Regions from separate parts of the Desulfitobacterium elongatum genome, predicted to be linked through region 1. Evidence: predicted binding sites of a transcription regulator. Region 1 holds the regulator's gene; the other holds the start of a gene.
What was found. The regulator HrcA, encoded in region 1, represses chaperone genes, less so after heat shock. The targets are predictions, from matches to a motif close to TGTTAGCACTCNNNNNNNNNGAGTGCTAACA.
Positions count from the first base shown of each region.

Region 2: the regulator HrcA is predicted to act here: its motif matches at 6,919-6,949, upstream of groES (co-chaperone GroES).

Region 1 covers NZ_AP038772.1:815,044-823,817, forward strand. The annotation lists gene lepA (translation elongation factor 4) at 1-489, shown strand, start outside; gene ACZ42W_RS03685 (DMT family transporter) at 642-968, shown strand; gene hemW (radical SAM family heme chaperone HemW) at 1,634-2,761, shown strand; gene hrcA (heat-inducible transcriptional repressor HrcA) at 2,928-3,965, shown strand; gene grpE (nucleotide exchange factor GrpE) at 3,983-4,612, shown strand; gene dnaK (molecular chaperone DnaK) at 4,639-6,483, shown strand; gene dnaJ (molecular chaperone DnaJ) at 6,668-7,792, shown strand; gene prmA (50S ribosomal protein L11 methyltransferase) at 7,884-8,774, shown strand, end outside.
Region 2 covers NZ_AP038772.1:3,649,819-3,658,592, forward strand. The annotation lists gene guaA (glutamine-hydrolyzing GMP synthase) at 1-1,022, opposite strand, end outside; gene hpt (hypoxanthine phosphoribosyltransferase) at 1,202-1,747, opposite strand; gene ACZ42W_RS17310 (LolA family protein) at 1,949-2,611, opposite strand; gene ACZ42W_RS17315 (DUF3231 family protein) at 3,009-3,545, opposite strand; gene ACZ42W_RS17320 (hypothetical protein) at 3,848-4,336, shown strand; gene ACZ42W_RS17325 (hypothetical protein) at 4,508-4,687, shown strand; gene groL (chaperonin GroEL) at 4,919-6,553, opposite strand; gene groES (co-chaperone GroES) at 6,593-6,877, opposite strand; gene ACZ42W_RS17340 (NYN domain-containing protein) at 7,284-8,108, opposite strand; gene ACZ42W_RS17345 (MogA/MoaB family molybdenum cofactor biosynthesis protein) at 8,177-8,677, opposite strand; gene ACZ42W_RS17350 (MOSC domain-containing protein) at 8,677-8,774, opposite strand, start outside.

The sequences.
Region 1 (8,774 bases):
TCTCCTAATCGTGTGAGCCTGACCTATGAACTTCCTCTAAGTGAGATTGTTTATGATTACTTCGATCAGCTCAAATCTCGAACCAAGGGGTATGCCTCCCTCGATTATGAAGTCGCGGGTTATAAAGCAGCGGATCTCGTTAAGCTTGATGTACTTCTGAACGGAGAACTTGTCGATGCACTCTCCTTCATCGTTCATAAGGAGAAATCCTATGCCCGAGGACGCAAGCTTGTTGAGAAGCTCAGAGGAATCATTCCACGACAGATGTTTGAGGTACCGATTCAGGCGGTTATCGGAGCGAAGGTTATCGCTCGTGAAACGGTAAGTGCTATGCGCAAAGACGTCTTGGCTAAATGTTACGGCGGAGATATCTCTCGTAAACGCAAACTCTTGGAGAAGCAAAAAGAAGGAAAAAAACGCATGAAGCAAGTAGGAAGTGTAGAAATCCCACAAGATGCATTCATGGCAGTTTTGCAGATTGACGATTAAGGCTTCTGGCTTTAATAGTTTTTTCAAGAAAGCACAAATTCAGGCATAATATAGAACAAACAACAAGAAGGCGAACTGTCATGTACGATATTTGATGCATGCGGTTCGCTGAATGCTTATCTAGAGGAAGTTGAGGGAAGTCTATTATGAAAATGGCTTGGGTATACTTGTTTATCGCGGCCTTCTTTGAGATGGGATGGGCAATCGGTCTTAAATATACGGAAGGGTTTACCCGTCTTTGGCCGAGTGTCTTTACGATTCTTGGGACGATTGCGAGTTTCTTTTTTCTTTCCGTAGCAGTTAGAAATCTTCCGATTGGGACAGCCTATGCTGTTTGGACAGGGATTGGAACGGTAGGGACCGTGCTGTTTGGAATTTTCTTTTTAGGGGAACCCAAGGATTTGATTCGGGTCGTTTGTATTCTGCTTATCGTGGCGGGGATTGTGGGGTTGAAGATGACTTCAGGAGATCCGTCTTAGTCACACGATACTGATAAAGGGAAATAAGCTTTTTTCATGAGAAGTATCTCCAGGATTTTGCTTTTCACTGGTCACTCTGTAAGCTGCGCGGACCAATCTAATCGCTCAAATTCTCCGCTCCAACGGGTCCCCGGCCAAATCGGCGTCCATGCCTCGTGGCCGGTTGGAAACGTCGTGTTTCCAACCCGTTTCCGCTGCGAATTTTTCACGAAGATTGGTAGCCGCTCGCTTAGAAGGCGTTCCTTTGTGTAAAGCAAAATCCTTCGGCGATTTCTTCAGAATTTGCCTTAGTATGTCTATCTCAATTGTAAGTTTGTTAGGGCTTCTGATTTGCCTGGGTATTCTACTAAGCATTGCCCGAGTTATCTCTTCGGAGCGATGCGTGAGCCACCCTGCTGCAAAGTGAGTTACGATTACAGTACACGAGGTTCCTTCGCGAGCAGCTACCAAGCTTGGGCTAAACTGCACCCGAGATAGCGGGGCGAGTCACATGGACGTGACTCGCCGCCTATTGAGCAGGAGCGAATTAGGCGGGTACCCCGCAGCTTGCAAGAAGCAGTTTTGCCCTTAGCTTGGTCTGCGAGCGTATTTCCGAGCGTCTGTAACGTAACTCGACTTGCAAACAACTCTGCGAAGCAATTCCTTGAAAAGGAGAATCGATACCAATGCCATCCGTATATGTTCACGTCCCCTTCTGCGTAAGGAAATGCGACTACTGCGCGTTTTATTCCGTACCTTTTCAAAAATCCAAAGTGAAAGCCTACTTGGATAGCCTCGGAGCTGAAATCAACCTGCGGCAGACCGAGGCCAATAAAGGTATCTCTACTCTTTTTATCGGTGGAGGGACTCCGACTGCGCTCCATGAAGAAGAGATGGATGTTTTTCTCGAGATGCTTACGCAGGGGTTTGATTTTGATAAATCAGGAGAGAAGACTATAGAAGGAAACCCGGGGACACTCACTTCCGAAAAGCTAAATCTTTTGAGAAGGCATGGGATCAATCGGATCTCTCTAGGGGCTCAATCCTTTAATGATTCCCTTTTACGACAGATTGGCCGGATTCATACTGCTGAGGAAATTCGGGATGGGGTTCGTCTTATTCGTAAAGCGGGTTTTAACAATCTTAATTTGGATTTGATATTTGGTTTGCCGGGACAAACTCTTGCCGACTGGCAGAAGACGCTTGAAGAGGCCATGAGTCTAAAACCCGAGCACTTATCTCTCTATGGTTTAATGCTCGAAGAGAATACCCCCCTTGCCATGAACCGCGAGAGAATCGAGCGTTTCCCCGATGATGATGCCCAGGCCGAAATGTATGAACTTGCAAAAGAAGTTCTTGCAAGGGAGGGCTTTTGGCATTATGAGACGTCGAATTTCTCACGACCCGGGTATGAATGCCAACATAATCTCGGATATTGGCAGGGTGTGGAATATCTGGGTCTAGGACCTGGAGCGGTATCATGCTTCAATAACCGACGCTGGAAAAATAGTGAGGACTTAGGCCTATATGAACAAAAATTAGCCCAAGGAGAGCAACCCGTTGATCCAGAGGAGGATGAACATCTAACCGAGCACGAGCGAAGGGCTGAGCGAATAATCTTAGGACTTCGTCTTGCCGAAGGAGTCAACTTGGAGGCGTTTAAAAAAGAATTTGGTCAGGATTTACAGAATATTTATCCTTCTGTTCTGGAACGCTATCTCAAAGCAGGGGTTTTCATGATTGAAGGTGCGTCACTTAAGATGAAATCTGATTATTGGTTCGTAGCAAATTCGGTATTACAAGAATTCGTCTAAAGGAAGGCGAAAAAACATTGACCATCTTTGACATTTTGCATTTTTTGACGCGTTCAACCTCTTGACAATCATAAATGGGAGTGGTAATGTGGAGGCATAATCGTTAGCACTCATTAACAATGAGTGCTAACAAAAAAATCAGCGATCTGGAAAGGCGGTCGAGACTATGCAAATGGATGAGCGAAAGAAGAAAATCCTACGAGCAATCGTTCAGGATTATATCTCTACGGCTGAACCCGTAGGATCACGGACAATCGCCCGGAAGTTTGATCTAGGTATCTCGCCGGCCACGATTCGCAATGAAATGTCAGACATGGAAGAATTAGGCCTCATCGAACAACCCCATACCTCATCTGGACGTATTCCATCGGATGCGGGATACCGCTACTATGTTGACTGTCTCATGGAGCATCCGAAGCTCTCTAAGGATGAAAAGGGAGTCATAGAGAGGGAAACTCTGAAGGGGATTGCTGAGATCCAGGAAGTGATATCTCATTCGAGCAAGCTTCTTTCTGAGCTCACACATTTGACGAGTATCGTTGTCGGGCCTCAAAAAGGGAAAAGTTCCTTCAGTCAAATGCATTTTCTTCCGTATCAATCGGGTCAAGCGATCATGGTAATCGTCAAAGAAAATGGTGTGGTCGAGAATCAGATTGTTGATATCGGAGAAAATGTAACTGCAGAAGAGCTTCAGAAGATTGCCACGGTTTTCAACCAAAAGATGCGGGGACATTCTATATCTGAAGTAAGACGTAGTTTGCTTCATGAGATTTACAGTGAACTTACTCGTCAACGTTACCTGATTGATAATGCACTTGAACTTCTTTCCGCTGTGTTAAATAACCCAGGCGATGAACTCAATAAGGTGTACCTCGGTGGTACCTTGAATATGCTCAATCAACCCGAATTTCAGGATGTTGAGAAGATTAAAAACCTTTTCCAAGTCTTTGAAGAAGGGGATCAAATAAAAAAAGTGCTTCATCCTACAGCGGACGGATTAACGGTCACCATCGGTGGGGAAAATAGAATGAAGGAACTTCAAGATTGCAGTGTCATTTCAGCCACATATAAAATTGAGGGTGAAGCCCTAGGGATGGTCGGTTTGATTGGGCCCACACGGATGGATTATTCGAAGGCTATGGCCATGGTAGACTACATGACTAGGACACTTACCGAGCTTCTCACGAAGCGACGAAGGATATAGGAGAGGTGGTTTAACTAATGTTCAATCGGGGAGAGAAAACCCCAAGATCGGGCAAGGACACTATGAAAAGCGAAGACACAATTCTCGAAAACGATTACACTGAGGAAAATATTGCAGGCGGTGAAGTGAGCGATGGGGGAGAAGAGGTTCTCGAGAATGTCCAAGAGATTTCCTTAGAAGAAAAGGTCCTCACCCTTGAAGCGGAGCTAAAGCAAAGCAAGGATCAAGCGAACGAGTATTTTACGCATCTTCAACGTTTACAGGCAGATTTTGATAATTATCGTAAGCGTACACAAAAGGAAAAAGAAGAGACGGTTAAGTATGCTGCAGAGCGAATTGTTGAAGCCATGCTTCCGATTCTTGATAACTTTGAGCGCGCCATTAATTCAACGAGAGCCAACCAGGATTTTAACGCTTTTTCTCAAGGGGTAGAGATGATCTTCAAACAGATGCAAAACACCCTTGAAAAAGAAGGCTTGACTGCGATTGAAGCGGTCGGACAAATGTTTGATCCCAATTTACATGAGGCAGTTCTCCAGGTCGATTCGGAAGAATATCCGGAAAATACCGTCGTGGAAGAGCTTCAAAAAGGATATTATCTAAAAGAAAAAGTATTGCGCCCTAGCATGGTTAAAGTTTCCTGCTAGGTGTAAATAAGGAGGAAGAATTTATTATGGGTAAAGTAATTGGTATTGACTTAGGAACCACGAACTCCTGCGTGGCAGTTATGGAAGGTGGCGAAGCAGTCGTCATCACGAATGCTGAAGGGAATCGGACGACTCCTTCTGTCGTTGGCTTTTCGAAAACCGGGGAACGTCTTGCAGGCCAAGTTGCCAAGCGCCAAGCGGTTTCTAATCCGGACAAAACGATTAGCTCCATCAAACGTCACATGGGTACAGATTATAAAGTTAAGATTGATGATAAAAGCTACTCTCCACAAGAGATTTCAGCTATGATTCTTCAAAAGTTGAAAGCTGATGCGGAGGCTTATCTTGGACAATCGGTTACAGAAGCGGTCATTACTGTACCGGCTTACTTCTCTGATGCTCAGCGCCAAGCAACCAAAGATGCTGGAACTATCGCTGGCTTGGAAGTGAAGAGGATTATCAACGAGCCAACTGCTGCAGCACTAGCCTATGGACTCGATAAGCAAGAAGACCAAACCGTTCTCGTCTTCGACTTAGGAGGCGGTACGTTTGACGTTTCTGTTCTCGAACTGAGCCAAGGAATGGTTGAAGTTAAGGCAACGAGTGGAAACAATAACCTCGGTGGTGACGACTTTGACCAACGCCTCATTGACTACATGGTCGCAGAATTCAAAAAAGCCCAAGGTGTCGATCTTTCTAAAGATCGTGTGGCCGTTCAACGTCTGAAAGAAGCCGCTGAAAAAGCTAAGATTGAACTTTCGGGTGTTAGTAGTTCAAATGTGAACCTGCCGTTTATTACGATGACCGCTGAAGGACCGGCTCACATGGATATGAATATCTCCCGCGCGAAGTTCGATGAGTTGACAGCAGATCTCGTGGAGGCTACGGTTGGACCTACCCGTCAAGCACTGGCGGATGCGAAGTTGAGCTGGAGCGAAATTAATCAAGTTATCCTCGTCGGAGGATCAACCCGGATTCCGGCTGTTCATGAAGCTATTCGCAAATTGAGTGGAAAAGAGCCTCATAAAGGGGTTAACCCAGATGAAGTCGTTGCCCTGGGAGCAGCAATTCAAGGGGGCGTTTTGGCTGGAGAAGTGAAAGATATCATCCTCGTGGATGTTACCCCACTATCCCTTGGAATCGAGACCTTGGGTGGAGTATTCACTCGGATCATTGATCGTAATACCACAGTTCCAACAACCAAGAGCCAAGTGTTCTCTACGGCCGCTGATAGCCAAACCTCTGTTGACATTCACGTTCTCCAAGGGGAGCGCGAGATGTCAGCCTATAATAAAACCCTCGGCCGCTTCCAACTCACAGGGATTCCACCAGCACCTCGCGGTATCCCACAAATCGAAGTTAAATTTGATATTGATGCCAACGGTATCGTGCATGTCTCTGCGAAGGATATGGCTACTGGTAATGAGCAAAACGTTACTATTACTGCTTCTACTGGCTTGAGCAAAGATGAGATTGAGAAGATGAAGAAAGATGCTGAAGCTCATGCTGATGAAGATAAGAAACGCAAAGAGCTCATCGATGCGAAGAACCAAGCAGATTCTCTCGTTTATCAAACGGAGAAGACTCTCAAGGACTTCGAAGGCAAAGTTTCTGAAAGTGAAGCTGAACCTATTAAGAAAGCAGTTGAAGAACTGAAAGCTGTGGCAACAGGAGAAAATCTCGAAGAAATTAATGCAAAATCCGAAGCCGTCACTAAGGTTCTCTATCCTCTCATCGAAAAAATGTATCAACAAACCGGCGGTGCTGCACCCGGAGCTGATATGGGAGCAGACGGTGGCGCTAGTACCCAATCAAATCCAGATGACAATGTCGTTGATGCAGAATATACTGAAGTGAACAAGAATAAGTAATACAAACAAGGTGACAAGCTAAACAGGATATACAGAAACCAAGTGGGTGCAGGGGACATGTTGTCCCTTGTGCCCCATCATCATGTCAGTTATCTTTTTTAGATTGTGATTCATTGAAGCTGTGCAGTGAGTACACGAAAATGGATAGCTTCGGATGGTGTAGCAGGAGTGATGGAGGGAAAACATGAAACGCGATTATTATGAGGTGCTCGAGGTTGCCAAGACAGCGAGCGATCAAGAAATTAAACAAGCATACCGGAAATTAGCCCGCCAGTACCATCCGGATGTAAACCCGGGAAATAAAGAAGCAGAAGAGAAATTCAAAGAGGCTACCGAAGCTTATGATGTACTCAGTGATGCGGATAAGCGCGCCCGTTATGATCAATTAGGGCACGCTGGTATGGACCCTAATCAAGCGGGTGGCTTTGGTGGTGGAGATTTCGGTGGCTTTGGTGATATTTTCGATATGTTCTTTGGCGGTGGAGGCGGTGGTCAACGTCGGAATGGGCCCACACGAGGCAATGATCTCCGCTATGATATGACGATTACCTTCGAGGAAGCAGCCTTTGGAACGGAGAAAGAGATCCAAGTTCCTCGTCATGAGACATGTAGTGAATGTCATGGCTCAGGTGCAGCACCGGGAACACATCCCACGAAGTGTACCCAGTGTCAAGGAACAGGACAGGTGAAAGCGACCCAACGTACTCCTTTTGGAGCCATTCAGACCTCGCGGACCTGCCCAACCTGTAATGGAGAGGGGCAAATCATTACCACCCCTTGCAAAACCTGTAATGGTAAAGGGATGACTCGGAATATTAAGACCGTCAAAGTTACGGTCCCTGCAGGCTCTGAAGATGGCTTGAATCTTCGTTACAGTGGGACAGGGGAAGCAGGGCTTCGTGGTGGCCCGGCTGGAGATCTGTATGTTGTGCTCCGTGTGAAATCGCATAAGTTTTTCGAACGGGAAGGAAATGACGTCCATTGCGAAATCCCGATAACCTTTGTACAGGCCGCCTTAGGGACGGAGATCGATATCCCCACATTGGATGGTCAAGTCAAGATGAAAATACCCGAGGGGACTCAGACGGCTACGGTCTTTCGTTTAAGAGGACATGGAATACCTTATCGGAGAGGGAATGGACGGGGCGATCAACACGTTCGAGTTGTTGTCGCAACTCCGACTAAACTTACGGATAAGCAAAAGGAATTACTGCGAGAGTTCGGCGAGGTTACGACCGAACAACAGCAAATGGGGAAAAAGTCTTTCTTCGAAAAAGTAAAAGAAAACATCCGGGATGCCATGGGCTAAAATGGAATGCGTCCCATCGGATGAGCAACCTAGGAATAAATATTGGCTTGAGGTTTTAGCGAGTCGATAATAAAAAGGGGTTCAGGAATTTATGGATTGGCGCGAAATAGCAGTAACCGTATCATCGGCAGGCGAGGAAGCTGTTGCCGATCTCTTTTATCAGTTAGGATGTCCTGGCGTGAGTATCGAAGATCCAGAGCTTCTTAGGAGTTATGTTGAATCCGGATCTTGGGATTATCATGACTTTGGGGAGGTTACTCTAACCGGTACCTCAGTGGTCAAAGGGTATCTCAGCGAAGATAACGAGCTTCAAGAGAGGCTCAATCGTCTAGATGAAGAGATTAAGGAACTTTTGGATCGCTTCCCCGATTGGGTCGTTCAAGTCAAAGGAATGACCGTTCAGGAGGAGGATTGGGCAACGTCTTGGAAGGCCTATTTTAAACCTATCCAAATCGGAAAACACTTCCTGATTAAGCCGACCTGGGAAGAGGTCACTCCAGCTCCAGAAGATATCGTACTCGAACTCGATCCAGGAATGGCCTTTGGAACGGGGACCCATGCTACAACCTCGTTGTGTTTGGATACGTTGGAAGACCTCGTGAAGCCTGGAATGACGGTTTTCGATCTTGGAACCGGCTCCGGAATTCTCGCGATGGCAGCTGCTAAACTCGGCGCTCAAGTAGAAGCCATTGATCTGGACCCTGTCGCTGTTAAAGTCGCTCAAGAAAACATTGACCTGAATCAACTCACCGAACGCGTGAGTGTAAAGCGAGGGGATTTAGGATCAGTTCTCAAGGGACAAGCTGATTTAGTCGTTGCCAATATTATCGCCGATGTCATCCTTATTCTCCTACCCGATTTAAATCGGATACTTAAAGCAGATGGAGAATTCCTAGCCTCTGGGATTATCGAGCACCGTTCGGCAGATGTCGAAGACGGAATGCGTGCAGCTGGTTTAGAAGTCGTGGAAAAGAAAGAGAAT
Region 2 (8,774 bases), 2.0 Mb from region 1:
TTAATCGTCTCAGCGGTTTCCGTTCCACTTTCCACGATATCCGGGTATAGCGTCCCTTGAACCAAGAAGTCTACTTCTCCCAATTTACGAGCTTCATCTTCAAAGAGACGGATGAATTCATTTCCAATCCCGATACGCTTTGTCTCTGGGTCAGAAACTCCACCGATCTTCGCCATAAAGCGCTCGCGCGCATCGACAAAGACGAGGTTCAAATGGAATTCCTCTGTAAAGATCTTTTTTACTTGCTCAGCTTCATTTTTACGCATGAAGCCATGATCGACAAAGACACAGGTGAGCTGATCTCCGATAGCCCTATGGACAAGCACAGCAGCCACGGAAGAGTCTACCCCGCCGCTTAATGCACACAATACACGCCGATCACCGACTTTTTCTCGGATTTCTTTTATTTGGCCTTCAATAAAGGATTCCATGGTCCAATCGCCAAGACAACCGCAGATGTCAAATAAGAAATGTTCGAGCATAGTCTGACCGTCAGGAGTATGCTTGACCTCGGGGTGAAATTGAACTCCGTAAAAATGACGCTTCTCATTCATCATAGCTGCAACCGGAGTATGATCTGTATGTGCAGCAATACTGAAGCCTTCGGGAAGTTTCGTCACAGAATCCCCATGACTCATCCAGCATTGGCGTTCTCCACCCAAGCCCTTCCAAAGGCCACTTGCTTGATCGACTTGAAGCATTGCCTTTCCGTACTCACGAACCTCAGGATGCTCTACCTGTCCCCCAAGTTGTAGGGTCATGAGTTGCATACCATAGCAAATTCCGAAAATAGGAATCCCTAAGTCGTAAATTGCCGGATCCACTTTTGGCGCACCCTCTTGATTAACACTGGCCGGTCCCCCTGAGAAAATAATCCCTTGCGGTTTACGGGCTTTAATCTCCTCAACTGGAGTCTTATATGAGATCATTTCAGAATAGACATGTGCTTCCCGTACTCTGCGGGCAATAAGCTGGTTATACTGCCCTCCGAAATCCAGAACCAAAACGAGATCTTGAGCCATTTTTTCAACCACCATTCATTTTAAGTATTGTTGGTACTTATCGGGACTTAGCGCCACTTATCTTCGACTTCAGAAGCTGGAGACATAGTGGCGCTTAGTCATCGGTAAACGTTTAAGAGCTTGGCCATCGGCCGAAGCTCTATTTTGACATACTCTCTCATATCGTGTATTAACTTCCGTTAATGAGAAAAATCATAGGCCTCTGGCTTAAGCACTCCAACATAAGGTAGGTTGCGATATTCTTCATTAAAATCAAGACCATACCCGACAACAAACTCATCCGGAATCGTAAACCCATTATAGTTGGGTGTGACCTCTACTTTTCTTCGCTCCGGTTTATCTAGCAAAGTCACGACCTTAACACTGAGAGGATTCCTTGCTGATAAATTTTCAATAAGATATTTTAACGTCAAACCTGTGTCGACAATATCTTCAACAATGAGAATATGTACATCCTCGACACTTCTCTCTAAGTCCTTCATGATTCTCACGACACCAGAAGAGTGAGTCGAAGCTCCATAACTTGAAACAGCCATAAAATCATAATTTAAAGGAATCTTAATCTCTCGGATCAGATCCGACATAAAGGGAACAGCCCCTTTAAGAATTCCTAAAATCAACAATTTTTTTCCACTATAATCATGGGTAATTTCCTCACCCAATTCAGCAACACGCTTTTGAATCTCATCTCGACTCAATAAGATTTTGCTAATATATTCTTCCACCTCAAGCCACCTCCATGAATACAAAAACTCATTGTAGAATTATAGCAGACGAATTTCTAAGAGTCAAACAAAACTCGAACGTTCCTTGGATTTCCGAGGAGAAAAGTACGGAGTCAGTAAATACCCACTTAGGACAATTCAAAACAAGTAAAAAGACTTGCCTAAGAATTCTCTGCTTAGGCAAGTCTCATTAAGTTTGAGCTATAGATTCGGAGCACTGATATTCATCTTTCTCCCGTAATCCTCGAAGTCCATCGTTATCGACATCATCTGATTATTCGCCTTGCTCTTGGCCTCAATGATTACCCTGTGAATCATCTGATCCTTTTTTCCTATAGATATAATGTAGGAAAAGTCAGTCCAACCTTCCTCCATAATTTGGTTTTGTACACTAGGTTTGAATTCAATGACCCAAGTCTTCTGGTTATTGAGCTTTTCTTGTCCTCGAAGCTTCACCTCCCCAAACTCTTTGAACTGGAGCGATGACCTAGGGTTGAGCTCCGCCAGAAAGACTTCTTGGGTTGCCGGGACACTTGGATAACGAACCCAACGCTTTGTAAAGGGATCTTGCATATAAAAACCTTCACCAGCGAGGATCATTTCGATTTCAGTGCCCACCAGCTTCCCTGAGATTCGAGTGTTTCCACCGTCCTTTTCTCCTAAAATCTGAGTGAGTACGCGATCCTTTCCTTCGACCCATTGATGCTGGGTCATACTGTAGCGAAAAGAGGTCGCTTGATTCAGTTTTTCTAGGCCGTGTGTCAGTAACTCTGTGGGGTCGGGTTTCCATAACAGGCGTCCCACGATTCCCCCAATTAACACGGTACCGATTAGGATGAGTAATAACCAGCCTCTTTTCTTCATTTTCTGGCCTCCCTGGCGGAGTTCTTATCACACTTTATGTATTTTCAGGTTGCCCTATTCCTATGAAAAATTAGTAATTCGAGGAAAGTAGAGGGGAATAAAAAAAGGCCTCCGCGTCCGGAGATCCTTTACGCAATGCCCCATATTAGCCTTGTTCTTGTCTATATGGGACAAGATTTTTTAAAAAGTTCCCTCCTTCCATATGGCGGAGGGACAAAAGAGACTTTACTACATGAAAAAAACGAAAAATGCCTTACGACATCTATGTAATATTATGTCATATATCGACTTATCGGACAACCATTTATTAGGATAATCCCGTTGGTAATTTTTATGAAAGGTTTCTAAGCAAAAAGATACCCCCACTTATCAAAGTGAGGGATTGCATATCTGATATTCAATGTGTAATTTTTGCAAGATGGGGGAGCCAGCCGCGATGAATCATGAGCTGCAACAAGCGATAGTTCCAGTCTAAGCCTGCATCTAGATACTTACGGAACATTCCCTCTACTTCTAGCTGGTAAGACTCCTGGAGAGCAGCAAGAAGACTCAATTGTGCTGCCCTTGCCATAATTGCAATATTAGCAGAAATCTCGTAGTCAGTTAAACGAGCATCATTAGGAATGTCTAAATCCTTGTGCAGTTTGTGTTCACAATAGTGAAAATGTGGTGTTTGAGCTCCACTTTTCTCCAGAAGTGCTTCACAATCGTTTATTGTTGGTATAACTAAATTATCAATGCCATCTTTAATGAGATCTTTAAGTTCAGGGTCTTGAGCATGATTATACAGGACCTCAAGAACAGATTGATTATGTCGCCCTGAAGCAATTTTACCGTATAGGTTACTGGCTTCCAAATAGCTAACAGGTTCCTTATCTATAATCGCCTGAATTGATGTACGTGTCGTTGCTTCCACTTTATCCATAATTGTCATATAAGTCCCTCCGTAATTAATATATTATTAATATATTTACATAATATTAATGTGCGAAAAGATATTTAATATACTTTTACCCCCTGAACTGAACTGCATCCAAAATGATTTTAACTTATAAAAAAAACTCAACATCATTCCAGCAAATCAGGAAATACTGTTAGGGTAATAAGTTAATTATTTAAGGAGATGTTCTTTTTGAGCAAGAATGAAGGATAAAGCAAGAAGAATTAACGTATATTCCGAACTATCTTTGTTAACCTTAAAACAAATACAGACTAATACATCTTAGGAGGTCTCCAATGAAACTTGATCTTCCCTATTTTTTTTACACTTTAAGTTTTGCATTGGGAACATTATTTTTGACTCTAGCTTTCATTCCCAAACAAGAAATTAAGAAATTGTTTTGGTTTGGAATTTTATGGGGATCAGGTTTAGATTTTTTAGTTGAGAATATCTTCCATCTTGTTCATTTAACTAAGTATCAGTACATGGAACCCTTCAACATCGGTGTTCTCCCTCTATGGACGATTTTAGCTTGGGCACCGGCAATAATGTTATTTATTTACTTTTTACCCCAGAGAATAGAAAGATATATTTATTGGATTTATGTGATAATGTGGAGTACATTTATCTCTTTTGTTGCGGTAATCTTAAGACAACTTGATATTTTGGTATTTATAAATGGCGGACCATGGATTTGGTTTATAAGTAGCTTTGTCTTCTTATATCTTATGACCAAGCATTATCGATTTCTGGAAGCAAAAAGAGCTGACCCGTCTTTATCCTAATTTAATTTATTCATAAAACAGCCCCACCGCAAGTAAAATAACCCAAAATGTTAGATTATTTCAGTTCAATTTTGGGCTTCAGTCCTAATCATATAAGACTAACGACATATACCATCATCTTCTTTAATCTATTAAACTAAAGAAAAAATTGGAAGGGAAGAAGATGAGGTAATGGATATTAAAGTAAATAGATCAGGTACACTTCAAACAGCGCAACTAATGTCTGAAAAAGAATATCCTTTGGTTATTAGTGAATGCGTAACAAGAAAAATGACACCCGAAGATTGGGAGAAATATGGACCATTAAAGCCGAGGACAAGTAACCAAATGCAAAAATCAAAAAAAATCTAGGGCATCTCATCCAACATCCGGCCATTCAGCATGCGGCCGGATGTTTTATAATTGCAGTTATGAAAAGTGCTCTATATGCACACCACAAAAACAATGAAAAAAGAGGCTTCTCATAAGTTCAGTAAACTCATGAAAAACCTCTGAAAAAATTATCTCAACGTGGTCAAAATGTGGTCAATGCGTTTGCTCGGAGTCTGCTCACCTTGATGTTCAAGGAGTTCAGGCTCTTTCTTACATCATGCCGCCCATTCCGCCCATGCCACCCATACCAGCCATAGCGGCAGCGCCGTTATCCTTAGAAGGAAGGTCGGAAACGAGGCACTCTGTGGTAAGAAGCATAGCTGCGATGGAAGCAGCGTTTTGTAATGCAGAGCGTGTAACTTTAGCTGGGTCAACAATACCTGCAGCAATCATATCTTCATACTGCTCAGTTACTGCATTGAAGCCCACGCCGCGTCCTGCATTGCGAACTTTTTCTACCACGACTGAACCTTCGAATCCAGCGTTGTTAGCGATCTGACGGAGAGGCTCTTCTAAGGAACGGCGAATAATCGCTACCCCAGTCTTCTCATCTCCGGTCAAGTTAAGTCCGTTAAGCGCTTCTACAGCATCAATCAAAGTCGTACCGCCACCTGCGACGATTCCTTCCTCGACAGCTGCACGAGTAGCTGCTAGAGCATCTTCAATGCGGAGTTTTTTCTCCTTCATTTCGGTTTCAGTTGCTGCACCTACTTGGATTACAGCGACCCCACCAGCGAGCTTAGCAAGACGCTCTTGAAGCTTCTCGCGGTCAAAATCCGAAGTGGTTTCTTCGATTTGACGTTTGATCGCTTCCACGCGATTTTGGATTTCTTCGGTTTGTCCAGAACCTTCAACGATCGTAGTTTCCTCTTTGGAAACGCGAACTTGACGAGCGCGACCCAGCATCTCAATCGTTGTATTCTCAAGCTTCAAGCCGAGATCTTCAGTGATTACTGTACCACCCGTAAGCGTAGCAATATCTTCAAGCATTGCTTTACGACGATCACCAAAGCCAGGAGCTTTTACGCCCACAGCAGTAAAGGTTCCACGAAGTTTGTTTACTACCAAAGTAGCCATAGCTTCGCCTTCGATGTCTTCAGCAATAATCAGGAGTTGGCGACCCGATTGAACAACTTTCTCGAGAACGGGGAGAATGTCAGCAATTGCGCCGATCTTTCTATCCGTAATTAAGATATAGGGATCGTTAAGTACAGCTTCCATTTTTTCTGTATCTGTAATCATATAAGCAGAGATATAACCACGATCGAACTGCATTCCTTCAACGACTTGAAGCTCTGTGGTCATCCCTTTAGCTTCCTCAACGGTGATAACTCCATCTTTACCGACTTTTTCCATCGCATCAGAAATCAGTGCACCGATGTTAGCATCTCCAGCTGAAATGGATGCAACTTGGGTGATTGCTTCTTTGCTTTCGATCGGCTTAGCATTTGTTTTGATATCACTAACGATAGCTCCGACTGCTAGCTCGATACCGCGTTTGATACCCATCGGGTTTGCACCTGCAGCGACATTTTTCAAGCCTTCACGAATAATAGCTTGCGCAAGAACAGTTGCAGTCGTTGTGCCATCACCTGCGACATCATTTGTTTTTGTAGCAACTTCTTTAACAAGCTGTGCACCCATGTTTTCGAAAGCATCTTCGAGTTCAATTTCACGAGCAATGGTTACACCATCATTGGTAATAAGGGGTGAACCAAATTTCTTGTCCAGTACAACATTACGACCTTTCGGTCCGAGAGTTACGCGAACAGCTTCAGCTAATGCATTAACACCACGTTCTAATGCGTGGCGAGCTTCTTCATTGAATACGATTTGTTTTGCCACCTTTAAGTTCCTCCTTTAAAATCACGTTCAAAAATCTAATTAACCAACGACGGCCAAAATGTCACTTTCCTTGAGGATTAAGTATTCTTGACCATCATACTTTACTTCAGTGCCAGCATATTTGGAATAAATCACTCGGTCACCGACTTTAACGTCAAGGGCAACTCGCTCGCCTTTTTCCACTTTTCCAGGACCCACAGCCACAATTTCGCCTTCTTGAGGCTTTTCCTTAGCGGTATCTGGCATAATGATTCCGCTCTTTGTTTTTTCTTCCAACGGGAGCGCCTTGATGACTACCCGATCAGCAAGAGGTTTGATGTTCATTGTAGAAAGTCCCTCCTTAAGAATCTAATCTTAATTTTTATTGTTAGCACTCATTCCTATTGAGTGCTAACATCTACTATAATAATATGCAAGGTCGGTGGGGAAATCAAATCCTGCCAAGAGCAGTGACGGGTTGTTTTAGCATAATATTAATTGATTATCTACCATTTTCTCCTTATTGCTGCGTCACTCTAAAATTGACAGAACTTCAAAACCCTGACTTGCAGTTTCTAAGGCTTATATTGACCATCTTGATTTCCATTTATTCATATCCTGGAAAAATAATTTCCTTTTTTCTCCTTTTAACTTAACCTTTCTTGGCCGACCTCATAGTGGTGGTTTGCAACACGGTGTTGGCATCTTTTAGCAGGACAATCAAAACAAGAGAGAACAGCTTCCCGTTCTCTCAGTTTCCACTTAGTTTTTCATGACGCTTTCGGATATCCTCAATCGATGATCCTAACACTGCCTGAACGCGAGAATTTTCTAAGTTTAACAAATAAATTTTAGTCTTACCGATTTTCAAACTGGGGTCAGGATATTCCTGCTCAAGTATTATCTTTTCCCTTAAGGCATAACGAATCCATTCTTTGACTTGGGAAGTTGTCTTACTTAACTGTTCTGATAAAGCCGTCCGTGCTTTAGTGGAAGCGATATAAGCCATAGACAGTTGTAGGTGAGCTAAAATTTGAATTCCCTGTTCAATATCCTTTTCAGGCGCGTATTCATAGGGCATCTCTTGGGTAAGAAACTCTCCGAAAAAATCACCTGTAGCGCAAAAGGGCTGTAATATATGATGCACACTTCCGTCGACCCCAATAACCTTCACTTCTTTTCCCCAGGCTCGTATCTTACGGATGAGTGGAAGGAAATCTCCGTCCCCAGTGAGTAGTAACATCATATCAAAGGTTTGGGATCGTGTAATTAGAATCTCTTGGGCCTCAAGGACGATTTCAACATCTGCTGCGTTGCGGCGCAAGCCTGTACTTGAAAAATTATTTTTGCCATAGACATGCCGAGTATATACATGGGTTTTTTCGAAGGAAGTTTGAGACCGCCAAAATTCTTCCCGATCAAAATTCGCGTAGAGATAGATAGCTAGTAACATGTGCTCGTTTTGATTAGCATAAAGCTGTAAGGACTGCATGAGTTTCTCAGGAGACAACTCGTACCCCTGTTCCAAGAGTCCCGTCCAAATGTTTTCATAGTCTACAAAGGCAATAACCTTCAAAACAAAATCACCCCGTTTCCGGTTCTCTACTATAGTGTACGTAGGAACCGGACAGGGGTGACAAGCATTTACTGATTATTTGAAGTAGCGCATTCACTCGCTTCTCCCTTTAAGATCTGTATTCCATGAGGCAAGGCGGATGATATGGCCGCCCAACACTCCTTCACCGCCTTGGGTGAACCAGGCATGTTAATAATTAACGTTCGCTTGCGTAAGGCTGCCACAGCGCGGCTGAGCATAGCTTTCGGAGTGACCTTTAAACTCTCGTAGCGCATTACTTCAGCTATTCCAGGAACCATGCGGTCCGCTATAATGATTGTCGCCTCAGGGGTGACATCACGAAGGGAAAATCCGGTTCCACCCGTCGTCAGAATAAGATCAAGCCCATCTTCATCGACCCATTCTATCATTTGCCGAGCTAAGAGCTCCTGGTCATCTGGTAGTATCGTATAACGGACAACCTCACCGTCTATTTCTTTAACGAGTTCCTTCAAGGTCGGACCTGAAAGATCTTCTCTCTCTCCTTTAGATCCTTTATCACTTGCGGTAATCACACCCACTCGCAGCATTATTCCACCACCTCGATAGAATCTCCCACACTTACCGCTCCACCTTCAAGCACACGGATGAAGATTCCTTCCTTTGGCATTACACAGTCTCCTGCTT